One region of the Sphaerisporangium sp. NPDC051017 genome, then DNA from elsewhere that is predicted to be linked to it. Evidence: riboswitches for the same ligand, from Rfam matches in the RefSeq annotation. Region 1 holds a riboswitch; each other region holds the start of a gene.

Region 1 (4,641 bases):
CGAATCCTGCGCCGCCGTACGGGGTCATCCGGTCGCCGTTCGCGGCCCTGTGGCGGTGAGCACGCCTGCCACAGGGTCTCCAGCCGGTTAGTCGGGAATTCGTTTCCCCCTCCGGCGCGGCATCCGGGCACCTGGGCGAACACAAACCGAATTATGTTCAGTTTCGCCGTCAGTGGGGATTGGCCCGCCCGTCATCGCCCACTTGCTCCCCCTCATTCGCCTTTCTTCCGATCGCACAGATCACCCGCCCACAGGGCGTACACGCTCCACCGCCGTCCGTCCAACCGCCCGCCCATGACTGGTCCGCTGACCAGTGGTCGAGGGCCGTTGTGGAGCCTGTGCAGCGGAAACACCACCACCCCCGCGCCGGGCATATCGCACCGGGCATATCGCGCCGGGATGGTCCGCTCTCACGAAGTCAGGCGGCGGGCGATTCCCGGGCCTTCAAATGAGGGCCTGGACGGCTCCATTCTCCCGCCCCTCACAGGCACGCCGCCGCACCGCGCCCCCGCCCAATGAGCACCGCGCCCCCGCCCAATGAATTGACACGACCACGGCCCGCCAGGAAGCCCCGCGATGCTTCCGTCTCGCCACCATGCCGATTTCCACGCTGTGATGCCCAATAGACACGGCACGTCGCCGCCCTGGCGGTTCGCTCCCGCATCGTCCCTCGTCTTCCCACCATTTCCCGAGCCCTCCTCACATTCCGTGACACCGCGCCGATTCCACTTTCCCCTGCTGATCCCACCTATACGTGCGCATGGTGGGGTGAGCGCGCGCGGCGGGGCCTTGACTGCGGCGGAGCGTCCCCGATATGACTCAGGTGATCACTCTGCTCCCGGCGGCCACCACCCGCCGCCGGCCGCCGTCCACGAGATTGGGCCCGGGTCATGCAGGCACCGCGACAGCTTCCGCCGATGTGGACACCGGGCATCGTCCAGGGCGTTCCCCCGGACGGAGTCCTCGACCTCGCGGACGGGTATCTGGACCCCGAGCTGCTCCCCACCGGGATGATGGCCAGCGCCTACGCCGAGGCGCTGGACGAGTACGGGCCCGCGGCGCTGACTTACGGGGCGAACGCGGGGGTGGCGCCCCTGCGCGGCGCGCTGGCCGAGCGGGCGAAGGCCGCGGGCGGATACCCGTGCGGGCCCGAGAACGTCCTGATCACCGCCGGGACCTCACAGGCGCTGCACCTCCTGGCGACAAGGCTCGGCGCGCCGGGCGACGTCGTGCTGTGCGAGTGGGCCAGCTACCACCTCGCCAAGCGGATCTTCTCCGACTGCGGCTTACGGACCGTGCCCATCCCTGAGGACGCCGAGGGTCCCGACCCCGCCGCGCTCTCTGACCTGTTGCTCGACCTGCGGGCGGACGGCGACCGGGCGGCGTTCGCGTACCTCATCCCCACCTTCCACAACCCCACGGGCCGCGTGATCGGCGGGCGGCGACGCGCCGATCTGCTGGAGGTCGCCCAGGATCACGGCCTCCCGATCGTCGAGGACGACGCCTACGCCGAGCTCTGCCTCGACCCGATCGACCTGCCCGCCCCGCTGGCGGCGATGGCCGGGTACGACGGGGTCGTGCGGCTGTGCAGCTTCGCCAAGACCCTCGGCCCCGGCCTGCGGCTCGGCTGGATGCTCGCCGACCCCGCCCTGGTCACCAGGCTCGCCGGCGAAGGCCTGCTGTCCAGCGGAGGCGGCGTCAACCACCTCACGTCCCTGGCGGTCACGCCTCTCATCCAGCACGGCGCCTACGACCGGCGCCTCCTCTGGCTTCGCGACCAACTGAAGGCCAGGCGCGACGCCCTCGTCTCCGGCCTGCGCGCGGGAGGAGCCGACGCCTTCGCCGTCCCCCACGGCGGCTTCTTCCTCTGGCTGCACGGCCTGAACGCCCAGGCCATCGAACCCACCGGCGTCCGCGCGATGGACGGCGCCCTCTTCGGCCCCCTCGCCGAGCCGGGCCTTCGCCTCAGCTTCAGCTTCAGCTCCCCCACGGACCTGGAAGAGGCCGGCCACAGACTCGCCTCGGCCTACCGAGCCTGACAGCCAGGCGGTGTTACCGCCGCGTTGCCGCACCGGCCCACCGCCAAGGGTGTCGCGCCGGTCCTTTACAGGCCCGGAAATGACTGTGGGCACCCTCCGCCAGCAGAGGATGCCCAGGTCATCGGCATTAACCGTGGTGCGCCGCCAGGGACTCGAACCCCGGACCCGCTGATTAAGAGTCAGCTGCTCTAACCAACTGAGCTAGCGGCGCATTGACTACGGCGACTTTAGCAGCACCCGCGCGGGTGCGCACATCGAGTGGACGGCGTATCCGGTGGCTCGCGGTGGCCCAGGCTTCAGGGGGCCGCCGCTCTCAGCCTCGCCCTTCGCGTCCGGGACCGACCTACCGGGGTCTTCGTGACGGGGGCCTCACGCCGAGGGAGTCGTGGCTCAGTCGCCGGCCAGGACGACCGGGGTGCGCGGCGGAGTGGCGGGGTGGTGGTCGTAGGACGCCCAGGCACCGCTGGAGAAGGGGACGGGGAGGTTCTTCTTGCCCTTGCCGTCGCCCCACTTGGTGACCACGTAGTCGACCTTGATGTGTCCGGCGTCGAAGCCCTTCACCGTGAGGGTGGAGTCGCTGAAGGTGCCGCCGGTCAGTTCCGCGAAGGTCTTGCCGTCGATGTCGAGCATCACGCCGCTGCTGGAAGGGATGCCGGGGCCGCGGTCGCCGATGAAGAAGGGCGCCTTCTTTCCCTTGTACATCACGTATCCCTCGGTGCCGAGCGGCCAGCTCGGGCTCGCGAAGAGCCCCTTCTGCATCGGCTTGCCGATCGCGGGCATGCCCGTGTCTCCCATACGGCCGGAGGCGTCGTCCCAGAAGTACGAGGCCTTCGTGGATCCATGGAGAAGGACGGGCTTGCCCTGGAAGGCCGGTTCGGTGACCGCGCCGTCGGCGGGCACGGGGGCAAGGACGCTCTGCGCGTCGGCGTCGGCGATGGCGGTCGCGCCGAAGGCCGTCACCGCGGCGAGGCAGGCGCCGGCGATGCAGGAAGCCGGTCGCCAGGTGGGGGGGACAGCGAATGAAGTCATGGGGAGGTCGGATCTTTCATCAGAAGACAAGGACCGCGACTCCGGGCCGAGGGCGGCACCGATGCGGGAGTGGAAGGCGCTGTCTGATCACTGGATCGGCGAGACCATGTCAATCGCCGGGATCCGCGCGTTTCCGTGCTAGTGCAGAAAGTTGTGGCGTCAACCACCACGTCACAGAGGGCGAGCTACTCGCCCGGTGAGACGGCTGCTCCGAGCCGATTTGTCCGCCGCTTCTGACGGCGAGATCCGGGGCTTAGGGTAGCCCGGGGGATGGGTGCCGCGGAGTGGGGTGCTCCACTCGATCTCCTCTCCAATCACGCCTACCGGGTTAGCTGACGGGTTCGGGATTGGAGTCGCTCCCTACCGCTCGCGCGGATTCACCCCAAGGACTTGGGTCCCCGGTTCCCCTCGGCCCCGTTGCGGGCTTCGGAGATTCGACGTTCGGGGCGGCGGCCTTCGGGCTGAAGACCAGGTCACCGCCCGTCTTGGGTTAAGACCTTACCCACCAAGTCAGGACAAAGCCAACATTACCCCTCGAAAGCATTAGAAGATCTACCTTTCCCACCCAAACCTCGCGTTTCAGACATGGATGGGTGACACTACGGGCACAGAACAGCCGGTCAAAGACGTGTTGCCACGCGGATCAGGTCGGCGACTGCGCGAAGCCGGCTCTGCGGCGGCCAAGCGATCACCGTTGTCACGGGCGGGGCATCCAGGACCGGAACGGCGGCGAGATCCCGGCGCAGGTCGGTGCTGGTGGACTCGGGCACGATCACGGTGGTACGGCCGAGCGCGATCAGCTGGAAGAGCTGTGTCAGGTTCCGTACCTCTGCCCCTGGTCCCTCCGGGTAGTTGCCGCCAGGACCGGGCCAGCGAGCCATCGGGAGTTCCTGCAATGCGGTGACCTCGGCCATCCGAACCTGAGAGCGGCCGGCAAGTGAGTGAGAGGTGGGCAGGATCGCCACCTGTCCCTCGGTATACAGAATTTCGGTGTCGAGTCCGACCGTCGAATCGAATGGCAAGTGCAGCAGAGCCACATCGGCTTGCCCGTTCTGCAGCAATTTTTGCTGCTGATGCGCCTCGCAGAGCAACAGATCGACGGTCGCTGCGCCGGGCTCCGCGCGGTAGGCATCGAGCAGTTTGGCCAGCAACTCGCCGGCGGTGCCGGATTTGACGGCGAGGACGAGGTGGGGGCGCCTTTGCGCAGCCTGCTGAGTACGCCGCTCAGCTGCGGCCACCGCGCTGAGGATCGCGCGCCCCTCCGACAGAAGCACGGCCCCGGCCTCGGTGAGCGTGACCTTGCGGCTGGTGCGCTCCAGCAGCGTGACGCCGAGCTCTCGTTCGAGCCGGGCGATGGCGCGGGACAGGGGCGGCTGGGCCATCTCCAGACGCTGGGCGGCCTTGCCGAAGTGCAGTTCCTCGGCGATCGCGACGAAGTACCGCAGCTCGCGTATCTCCATGGATTCACAGTACGGTCGATTGATGTCGCTCGGATATTGCCGCAGTACCGAGATGGTGTTGGTGCCTGATCGAAGTGCAGCCATGCTCGGTGTCATGAGCGAGAAGACGATCG
Region 2 (4,641 bases), on a different contig from region 1:
GGGAAAAGGGCGCCCCTCCGTGGGAGGGGCGCCCTGGGAAAGACCTGCCGCGTCAGGCGGCGTGGATCAGGCGGCGTAGGTCGGGTAGCCGTAGCCGACGACCTGGTCGGTCGAGCGGGTGCGGACTTGGACCTTGCCGTTGTCGGTGTTGCCCTCGACGGTCTTGATCGTGCCGTCGCCGTTGCCGTGGATCACGAAGCCCACGTGGTCGATGGCGTCCACGTCCTTGCTGCCGTTCCAGGCGAAGAAGACGACCGCGCCGGGCCTGGGGGTCTCGCCCCAGCGGCCCTGCGACTCGAACCACTTGGCGTGGGCGACCGTCCAGGCGTCGATGCCGACGGCGTCCTCCATGCCGAGCCGGCTGCCGACCCAGGAGACGAACATGTCGCACCAGGCGGCGTTGGCGTAGTCGGAGATCTTGCCGCCGTCGCGGGCGACGGTCTCCTGCGCCCGCGGGCTCTCCATGTACCAGCGGTGGAACTTCGTGCCACCGCCCAAGCTGTTCTCGGAAACGCCGATCTGGCTCTCGGCCAGCTTCAGGAGCTGCTGCGCGGACACGTGCCGCGCGCCCTCCGGGAGGCCGAGCGCCTTCGACAGGCCGGCGGCCTCGGAGCCGGCGACCTTCACGACGCCGTCCCGGCCGCTGTCGGCGTGCGCGGCCATGGTGACGCCGGCGACGAGCTGTGCGGCCACCAGGCCGCCGAAGGCAAAGGCCTTCAAGTGGTTCTTCGGGGCATCCAGAAGCCGATGTATCAACATGGACAAGGGGAAACTCCTTCTTCCACGGCCGCCTACCGGGTTAGCTGACGGGTTCGGGCGTGGAAGTCGCCCTACGGGCGCGTCCGTCAGGTGACGGCGCCCCCGATTCACCCCGGGGAGAGGTGGGTCCCCGGCTCCGCGCGAAGCGGACTCGGCGGTTGCGCGCCCCGGGGGGAGAGGGATCTCCCAGAGGACCGGCCGCGCTATGCAATCTCCGTGGCATATAGGAGTCGCTCGGGTGAGCACTTCCCCCGCACGGAGTTCAATCAGAGTAATACATCGGACAAACAGCCGCAAATACGACAAATGTCCGGTCTGTGGCAGGGTTTCCGGAGGGCAAGTGGGCCTGGGGTGTGATCGTCAACGGGTTCCAGGCTCCCTCTTTACCTGCGAGAACGTGCTCGCGCCGCGCTCGGGGGAATCGCCGGCCGGGGCTCGTGGGGCCGGTGTGACAGTCGGGACCGGACGGCCGGAAAGCATTATTCGGGCCGGATGGCACCGGCGGTGTCAAGCTCTCCGGCGGGCGTGGTCGTCCGTGGTCTCGGGTGGACGCGATCGGGGGTTGCCGGGAGAGGGGCGATCGCTTATCACGGAGGAGGAAGTGTGGATGCTCACTGCGATGTCCCAGACATAGCGGTTCGGGGCCGTGGAGGGGGTTCAGGCCGTTTGTAGGGAGATCGGGGTGGTTCGGGTGGTGGTGGGCGTGCCGGGCGCCGAGGGCGCTTCCTGCCGCCGGAGGCGCGTGTGATGCCGGAAGGCCGTTCCACCAGCAGGTGAACGGGCCTTCGCCGGGTGGTCGTAAGACTTTGTTCACCGGTTGTTACCTCACGTGTCGCGTCATGCGGCTACTTTGCTTTCGTCGTGAAAGGGTCAATCCCCGGCGTGGAGAGGAACGGTCGAAGCCGCGTGCGGGAGCAGGGGTCGGCCGTCGCCTGGGTGGAGTCGCCTCTCCAGTTGCTGTGTGCGGTCGAGGCACGGCACGCGGGGGTCGCGGGGCCCGAGATGCGCGTGGTCACCCGCGCGAAGCTGCCCGCGCTCAAGGTCACGCGCAGGGAGCTCGCCACGCTCGACCTGCCGCCGGGCCTGCGCATCGAGACCGCGACCGACGGCCACATGCCCCGTCCGGGACGCCGCGCCGCCTGGGTGCTCGGGGACGGCTTCTCCGGCCGCGTCCAGCTCACCTCGCTGACCGCCGCCCCCGCCCGCATCGTGCTGGTGGACGACGGCCTCGCCACGATCCGCCTGCTGGAGTTGCTCACCTCCCGCCCCGGCACCGCGCTGCTGCGCGCCCGCGCCAAGTCCACGCCCTCGCGGCGCGTCCTCGGCGTCGCCGCCGCGCTGCGCCTGCGCGCCGCCGCCCACGCCGGGCGCCTCACGGTGTTCACCGCGCTGCCCGTCCCCGACGAGCTGGCCGCCTCCGTACGGGCCCTCGGCGCCGAGCTGGTGACCCACGACTTCGCCTGGCTGCGCTCCCAGCCCGCCGCCGCGCACCCCCGGCCCCGCGAGAACACGGTCGTGCTCGGCACCTCGCTCGTGCGCAACGGGCTGATCCACCGCGACCGCTACCTGTCCTGGCTGTTCGCGCTGAAGGGGCCGCTGGCCTACTACCCGCACCGCCGCGAGGACCCGGGCGACCTCGCCGCCGTCCGCGATCATCCCGGTGTGACCGTGTACGATGGCGGCGTTCCGGTCGAGATGACCCTGCGGGACCTGCGCCCCGGGCAGCGCGTGCTCAGCCTGCCGTCCACAGCGGTCACCTCTCTGCGCGTCCTGCTGTCGGCACGTGGCGTCCCCGTCGAGACGGTGGACGTTCCCGACGACTGGTGGACGCCCTCCGCGTCGGTCTCCCTCCGATCACACCTCCAGATGTTCGCGCACGAAAGGGCTTCTCCTTGAGCCGGGTTCTCGCTGTGGCCGATTCCGACTCCTACCTCAAGTGGGCGGCGGGCCTGCTCGACCAGTTGCCGGCGGAGTGGAACTCGACGCTCGCCGTCGTGCGCACCCCCATCGCGCCCTCCCCGGCGCAGATCTCGGCGGCGGTCAGCGGTACAAGGGCGGCCCAGGGGGAGACCCCGGCGGTGATCTCCGCGCGGGCGCTGCGCCGGCTGGCCGAGCGCCTCAGGCCGGACGTCATTCTCGTCGCCTGCACGGGCCCCGTCGTGGACGTACTGGTCAGCGACGTGCTGGACGGTTTCAAGCCGCGCCCGGTCTTCGTGTCGGGCCTGCCCGGCATCTCGATCCCCGCCACCGAGAAGGCATGGCTGTACCGGGGTGGCTGCGACCTGTTCGTCCTGCACAGCGGCCGGGAGGTCGAGGAGTTCGGCCGCATCGGCAAGGAGCTCGGGGCCGCGGGCACGACCGCCCTGGCCCGCCTGCCCTACCTCGACGGGCTCCTGAGGTCCGCGGCCCCCGCGCACACCGTCTCGACCGAGGCCCCGGCGCACCCGGCCACCGGCCGGCGGGTCGTGTTCGCGACGCAGGCCAAGGTGCCGAAACGCCGCGAGGACCGCGAGAGCATCCTGTTCGCCCTGGACCGGCTGGCCGCCCAGCGCCCGGACCTGGACGTCGTGGTCAAACTGCGGGCGCTCACCACCGAGCGGCAGACCCACAACGAGCGCTACCACTACGAGAGCCTGTGGGCCTCGCTCGAGGCGGCAGGCACGGTGCGGCCCGGCGGCGTGCGGTTCGCGGTGGGCGCCATGCATGAGCACCTCGCCGACGCGGCCGGCTTCGTCACGGTCAGCTCGACGGCGGCCCTGGAGGCCATCGCGGGCGAGGTGCCGCTGCTGGTGCTCTCCGACTTCGGGGTCAGCGCCGAGATGATCAACCTCGTCTTCGAGGACAGCGGCTGCCTCGGCACCCTGGACGACCTGGCTCAGGGCGAGTTCCGGCGTCCGACGGCTGCGTGGTGCGACGCCAACTACTTCCACGACCGGGCGAGCAGCGACTGGATCGTCCGGCTGACGGCCCTGGTGGAGCAGGCGCGCACGACCGGCCTGCCTCCGGTCCGTCCCCTGCTGGACGGCCCGGCCCACGCCGCCGCCCGCCGCCGCGCCCGCCTTCGCGTCGAGCTGCCCCCGAACGTGCTGCGCGCCGGGTACCGCGCCAGCCGCCGCGTCCGCCGCTACCTCAAGGCCATCGGCTAGCCGGACGCCTTCGGACGCGAACAGGCCCGCGCGGTCCTCGATTCCCGGGGACCGCGCGGGCCTGAACGTGTGATCAGCGGGACAGGGCGCGGCGCAGGCGGCCGAGGGCGCTCGGCTTCTGGGCGCGGGAGGTGCCGCCGGGGGGAAGCAGCCCCACCGAACTGAGGCGGCGGTTCTTGAAGTATCGCGCCTCGGCGCCGTGCGTCTCGATGTACTTCGCGGCCGCCTCGCGCAGATCGGGGTAGTGATCGCTCTGCATGCAGTAGCCGACCGCCTGGATCAGCGCGGGCAGGTCCACCGGTGGCGGGTCGGTGATCGACCCGTCCTCGGCCAGCCGCGGCACGATCGCGTCCACGATGGTGAGCGGGATCCGGTTGCTGTTCTCGTACGGAGCCAGCCGCTGGAGGACCAGCTCGCAGCCCATACTGGCCACCGGGATGCCGTAGAACCGGTGCGCGGTCATCAGCGCGGTCGAGAAGCAGCCGACCACGAGCTCCGGCCGCAGCGCGCGGAAGCACAGCTCGGCGGGGACGGTCTCGCCGGCGACGCTCAGCTTCACGCCGAGCCCGTCGGCGACGTCGCGGAGCTGCTGGGCGTGGCGGCGGCCTGCGGCCGGGTGGGGCTTGAACAGCACGTCGGTGAAGCCGCGCGCGGCGAGGGCCCGCAGCATCGAGGCGTGCAGCTCGGCTTCCTCCTCCGCGGTGACGATGTCCAGGGCCGACAGGTACTGGCCGAG
Region 3 (4,641 bases), on a different contig from region 1:
GCCGTAGCCCTGGTCGCCGTAGCCCTGCTGGCCGTAGCCCTGCTGACTCTGCTGACCATAGCCCTGGCCGGCCGCCGGCTGGCCGTAGCCCTGCTGCTGACCGTACTGCTGACCCTGCTGGCCGTACTGCTGGCCGTAGCCCTGCTGCTGGCCGTACTGGTTGGGGTGTTCCGATGTCGGCTGAGGACGGTGGACGACCGTCACCTCAGGATCTGCGTTCTGATGCCCGTATTGCGGAGATCCGGACGACGGCTGGTGGCCGTCCGGTTCGTCGCGGGGGTACGGCGGCTGTCCGGTGCTCACCGTGTCACCTCACTTCGGCTTCGCATGCGGCATATGTCAGACACGCATGCAGTGGTGTTGCCCAACGTAGCGACAGCCGCATCAACAGTCACCTTTCCATCAGGTCATCGCGAGGGTCAAGATCGGGGGACCAAATGGAGGAGCATCCGCGTGTTGCCGAGGGTGTTGGGCTTGACATGTTCCAGATCGAGGAACTCGGCTACGCCCTCATCGTAGGAGTCGAGCAACTCGGCGTACACCTCAGGAGACACCGGAGTGCCCTGGATGGGGGCGAAACCGTGCCTGGCGAAGAATTCGACCTCGAACGTCAGGCAGAAGACCCGCCGCAGCCCCAGATCGCGAGCCGCGTCGATGAGCGCGCCGACGATCATATGCCCGATTCCCATGCCACGGCAGCCGATATCGACCGCAACGGTGCGAATCTCGGCCAGATCCTCCCAGAGGACGTGAAGCGCCCCGCATCCGACGACCGCGCCGTCCCGTTCGGCGACCCAGAACTCCTGGACGTCCTCGTAAAGGGTGACCGTCGACTTGCGCAGCAGGCGCGGGCCGTCGCCGGAGTAGGTGTCGACGAGCCGCCTGATGGCCCGGACGTCGGGCGTGCGGGCTCGTCGCACCACCACCGTGCTGCCGGAGGGCACGGACTCCACGACCTGCTCCATGAAGCGCCAGGGTATCCTCCCGCGCGGGTCCGCCGCCGCCGGCGTTACCGCATCGATTCCGGGATCGATCGCGGTATCGGACCGCCCGAAACCCCGCCCCCTCGATATCGGCGTGGCGGATGGTGACGGAGTGAACGCGTGGCGTCAAAGAGACGGCGACGACATCCGCTTCGGCGGGATATGACGTTCCGCACAGTCGCGGACCTGCGTCACGTGCGCCCGACTTGAGGTCAAAAACGCATAAACGCAGGGTAATGCAGCCCCGCAAGCACTTGGAGCGTGATCATCCTGTGATGTCCCGGTTGTGAAACCTCAACAGAATCCGCAGTTCCGGTTGAGGCGGAACCTGAGCTGCACTAGTGTCCAGCGTCGATACCGGTCATCGCACAGCGGTGGCCGCGCCGCCGAATCCCGGCCGCACCCCCGTAAGCGGCGGGAACCGGGGACCCAACGGCGCACGCAGGGGGCACGCCCCCGGCGGGCCGCCATCCCGGGGTGAATCCGAGAGGGAGGGCATGGACGTGTCCTCTGTGGTCGCGCGCTCGGTAGGGCTACTCCGGCCCGAACCCGTCAGCTAACCCGGTAGGCGGCCGAGGAGAGGAGCTCGTTGGTGCAGCCTAGGCGCACGCCTGGTAGAAGCGCGGGCAGGCATGCCCGTCCCAAACGTACGGAGCGCGCCCAAGCCGGCGGAGTCACCAAGCGTCTTCCCCGCCGGATCGCGCTCGTCACCGCCGCCCTGACCGTCCTGACGTTCGGCTCGCCGCTCGTGTCGGCGACCGCCGAGCCGAAGCCGAGCCTCAAGGACCTCAAGAACCAGGTCGAGAGCCTCTACGAGCAGATCGAGTCGCTCACCGAGCAGTACAACGGCCAGAAGGAACGCCTGAAGCAGGCGCAGCGCTCGGCCGAGCTCGCCAAGAAGACGCTCACGCGCAGCGAGACCGACCTGGAGGAGAAGCGCCGCCAGGCGGCCCTGTACGCCCAGGACGCGTACATGACCGGCGGTGTGGGCTCCTCCCTGGCGCTGGCGATGTCCGGCGACCCCGACGGCTACCTGGACCGCGCCGCGACCACCTACGCCCTCCAGTTGCAGCAGGGCGAGGAGGTCTCCCAGATCACCAAGTCCATGGACATCGCCGAACGCGCGAAGGAAAGCGCCAAGGCGCGCGAAGGCGAGGTCAAGAAGCTCGTCGCCGATCTGTCCTCACAGCGCGACAAGATCCGCAAGCTGGTCGCCAAGACCGAGAGCACGCTGTTCAAGCGGGCGCTGTCGCAGGCCGGGCAGACGTACGGGCGGGCCACCCGCATCGACATCCCGATCCCGGGCCAGGGCAAGGCCGCCGAGGCCGCCAGGTGGGCGATGACCCAGCAGCTCAAGCCGTACGTGTGGGGCGCGGCGGGCCCGAGCACCTACGACTGCTCCGGCCTGGTGATGTGGGCCTACCAGAAGGTCGGCATCAGCCTGCCACACTACACCGGCGACCAGTGGACGGCGGGCACGCACATCAACCGGGAGGACATGCGCCCGGGCGACCTGGTGTTCTTCTACGGCGACCTGCACCACGTCGGCCTCTACATCGGGGGCGGAATGATGGTGCACGCCCCGCGCACGGGTGACGTCGTGCGGGTCGTCCCGCTGGGCAACCGTCCGTTCGCCGGAGCCGTGCGCATCGCCGACTGAGCCGACCGAACCGACCTGGCCGGGCCGACCGAACCAACCGAACCGACCTGGCCGAACCAACCGAACCGACCTGGCCGGGCCGACCGAACCAACCGTGCCGACCTGGCCGGGCCGACCGAGTCCGGCCGGGGCGGCCGGCATCGGGCCGATACACGGGCCGACGCCGATGCACAGGCCGGCACAGGATCGGCTGACACAGGCGCACCCCGGGTGGTGGGCGACCGGTTCCCGGGGTGGCCGGCTCTCGCGGGCTGGATCGGCTAGATCAGCCTGCGGCGGGCCGCCCATGCCACGGCCTCGATGGCGGTGGCGACGCCGATGCGGTCGCAGATGCCCCGGAGGCGGCGCCGGACCGTACGGCCGCTGACGTCGAGCCGCCGACCCACACGGTCGACGGTCACGCCCTTGGCCAGTTCGGCGAGCAAGAGAAGATCATCGTCACTCAACCCCACGCCGTCTGATCCCGGGGGAATGTCATTCCCTCGGGAAACCAGATCCGGATACGCCATCGGGTGTCCTCCCCCACGACGAACTCGGCAACATACTGGAATGCTTCTGGCTCGCCCGTCAGGAACGGTAAACGCCACGTTCAAAGGTCGTCAAGCTCCGACCCTCCATAGGCGTTCCCTTCTTGATTGACATACCAGTGCATATGTGAACTACTCATGACATGTTCGCGAACCCGTAGGCTGGGGGGCCGACAGGCGTGAAGATCGAGGAGGGCACCGGCCGGGGACGCGGCCCCGGCCGCCCGCGATGCTGGTCGACGACGGACTCGGCGGCGCGTACGGTGGGATCACCCCCACCGCGCATATAAGATCAACGCGTCTCCGCCCGTAATTATCCGTGAAATCACTGGCCCATTCCGACCTTTTTCGGCCGAACGCGCCCACGTACGGAAGGTGTCCCCGGGACCGGCTTTAGACGCTATGGACCTCGCCCGGCCGCGTAATCGGCGCGGGCGCTTCGATATGGATCTCGGCCGATGCGCGCCCGCGCGGACGAATGGGTCAGCTGGTGTTGCGGTTGTAGATGAGCCGCAATCCGATGAGCGTGAGCCACGGCTCGTGCACGTCGATCGAGCGCGCCTCGTCCACCACGGGGGAGGCGAGCGAGCCGGTGGCCACGACCGTGACGTCGTCCGGGTCGGCGGCGAGCTCGGGCGCCATGCGCTCGACGATGCCGTCCACCTGCCCGGCGAAGCCGTAGATGATGCCGGCCTGGAGCGCCTCGACGGTGTTCTTGGCGATCATCGAGCGCGGGCGCACGAGCTCCACCTTGTGGAGCTGCGCGCCCGCGGCCGCCAGGGCGTCCACGGAGATCTCGATGCCGGGGGCGGTGACCGCGCCGACGTACTCGCCCTTGGCGGACACGGCGTCGAACGAGGTGGCCGTGCCGAAGTCGACGATCACGCACGGCCCGCCGTACAACGTGATGGCGGCGAGCGCGTTGACGATGCGGTCGCTGCCGATTTCCTTGGGGTTGTCCATGCGCACCGGCACGCCGGTGCGCACGCCGGGCTCCACGATGACGGCCGTGACGTCGCCGTAGTAGCGCCGGCACATCTCACGCATCTCGTTCAGCACGGACGGGACGGTGGAGCAGATGGAGATGCCGCTGATGTCGGCGCCCTTGAGCAGGGGGCTCTGGCCGAGCAGCCCCTGGAGGACGACCGCGATCTCGTCGGCGGTGCGCCTCGCGTCCGTGGCGAGGCGCCAGTGCTCGATCAGCTCCTCGCCTTCGAAGAGGCCGAGCACGGTGTGGGTGTTGCCGACGTCGATCGTGAGCAGCATCAAGCCCCCCGTAGGTCCAGAGCGATGTCGAGTGCGGGCGCGGAGTGGGTCAGCGCCCCCACAGCAAGGTAGTCGACCCCGGTTTCGGCGACCTCACGCGCCGATTCCAGCCTGAGACCGCCGCTGGCCTCCAGGCGCGCCCTGCCGTCCACCAGGCGCACGGCCAGTGCGAGCTCTTCGACGGTGAAGTTGTCCAGCAGGATCT

The links. A riboswitch is a leader RNA that binds a small molecule or an ion and turns the genes downstream of it on or off. The one in region 1 is predicted to bind cyclic di-AMP.
Region 2: it holds a riboswitch for cyclic di-AMP, as region 1 does, so the genes downstream of both, AB0M95_RS31815 (CHAP domain-containing protein) here and AB0M95_RS06935 (hypothetical protein) in region 1, are expected to answer to the same signal.
Region 3: it holds a riboswitch for cyclic di-AMP, as region 1 does, so the genes downstream of both, AB0M95_RS02565 (NlpC/P60 family protein) here and AB0M95_RS06935 (hypothetical protein) in region 1, are expected to answer to the same signal.

Annotation. Positions count from the first base shown of each region.
Region 1 covers NZ_JBFBCI010000005.1:113,213-117,853, forward strand. Annotated here, with positions in the region: gene AB0M95_RS06925 (PLP-dependent aminotransferase family protein) at 891-2,039, shown strand; tRNA gene AB0M95_RS06930 (tRNA-Lys) at 2,174-2,250, opposite strand; gene AB0M95_RS06935 (hypothetical protein) at 2,430-3,068, opposite strand; cyclic di-AMP (ydaO/yuaA leader) riboswitch at 3,370-3,510, opposite strand; gene AB0M95_RS06940 (LysR family transcriptional regulator) at 3,689-4,528, opposite strand; gene AB0M95_RS06945 (SDR family oxidoreductase) at 4,623-4,641, shown strand, end outside.
Region 2 covers NZ_JBFBCI010000055.1:197-4,837, forward strand. Annotated here, with positions in the region: gene AB0M95_RS31815 (CHAP domain-containing protein) at 67-759, opposite strand; cyclic di-AMP (ydaO/yuaA leader) riboswitch at 774-926, opposite strand; gene AB0M95_RS31820 (hypothetical protein) at 1,666-2,655, shown strand; gene AB0M95_RS31825 (DUF6716 putative glycosyltransferase) at 2,670-3,905, shown strand; gene AB0M95_RS31830 (polysialyltransferase family glycosyltransferase) at 3,979-4,641, opposite strand, start outside.
Region 3 covers NZ_JBFBCI010000001.1:519,284-523,924, reverse strand. Annotated here, with positions in the region: gene AB0M95_RS02575 (RDD family protein) at 1-303, opposite strand, end outside; gene AB0M95_RS02570 (amino-acid N-acetyltransferase) at 420-965, opposite strand; cyclic di-AMP (ydaO/yuaA leader) riboswitch at 1,369-1,570, shown strand; gene AB0M95_RS02565 (NlpC/P60 family protein) at 1,576-2,643, shown strand; gene AB0M95_RS02560 (LuxR C-terminal-related transcriptional regulator) at 2,904-3,068, opposite strand; gene AB0M95_RS02555 (type III pantothenate kinase) at 3,654-4,436, opposite strand; gene AB0M95_RS02550 (L-aspartate oxidase) at 4,436-4,641, opposite strand, start outside.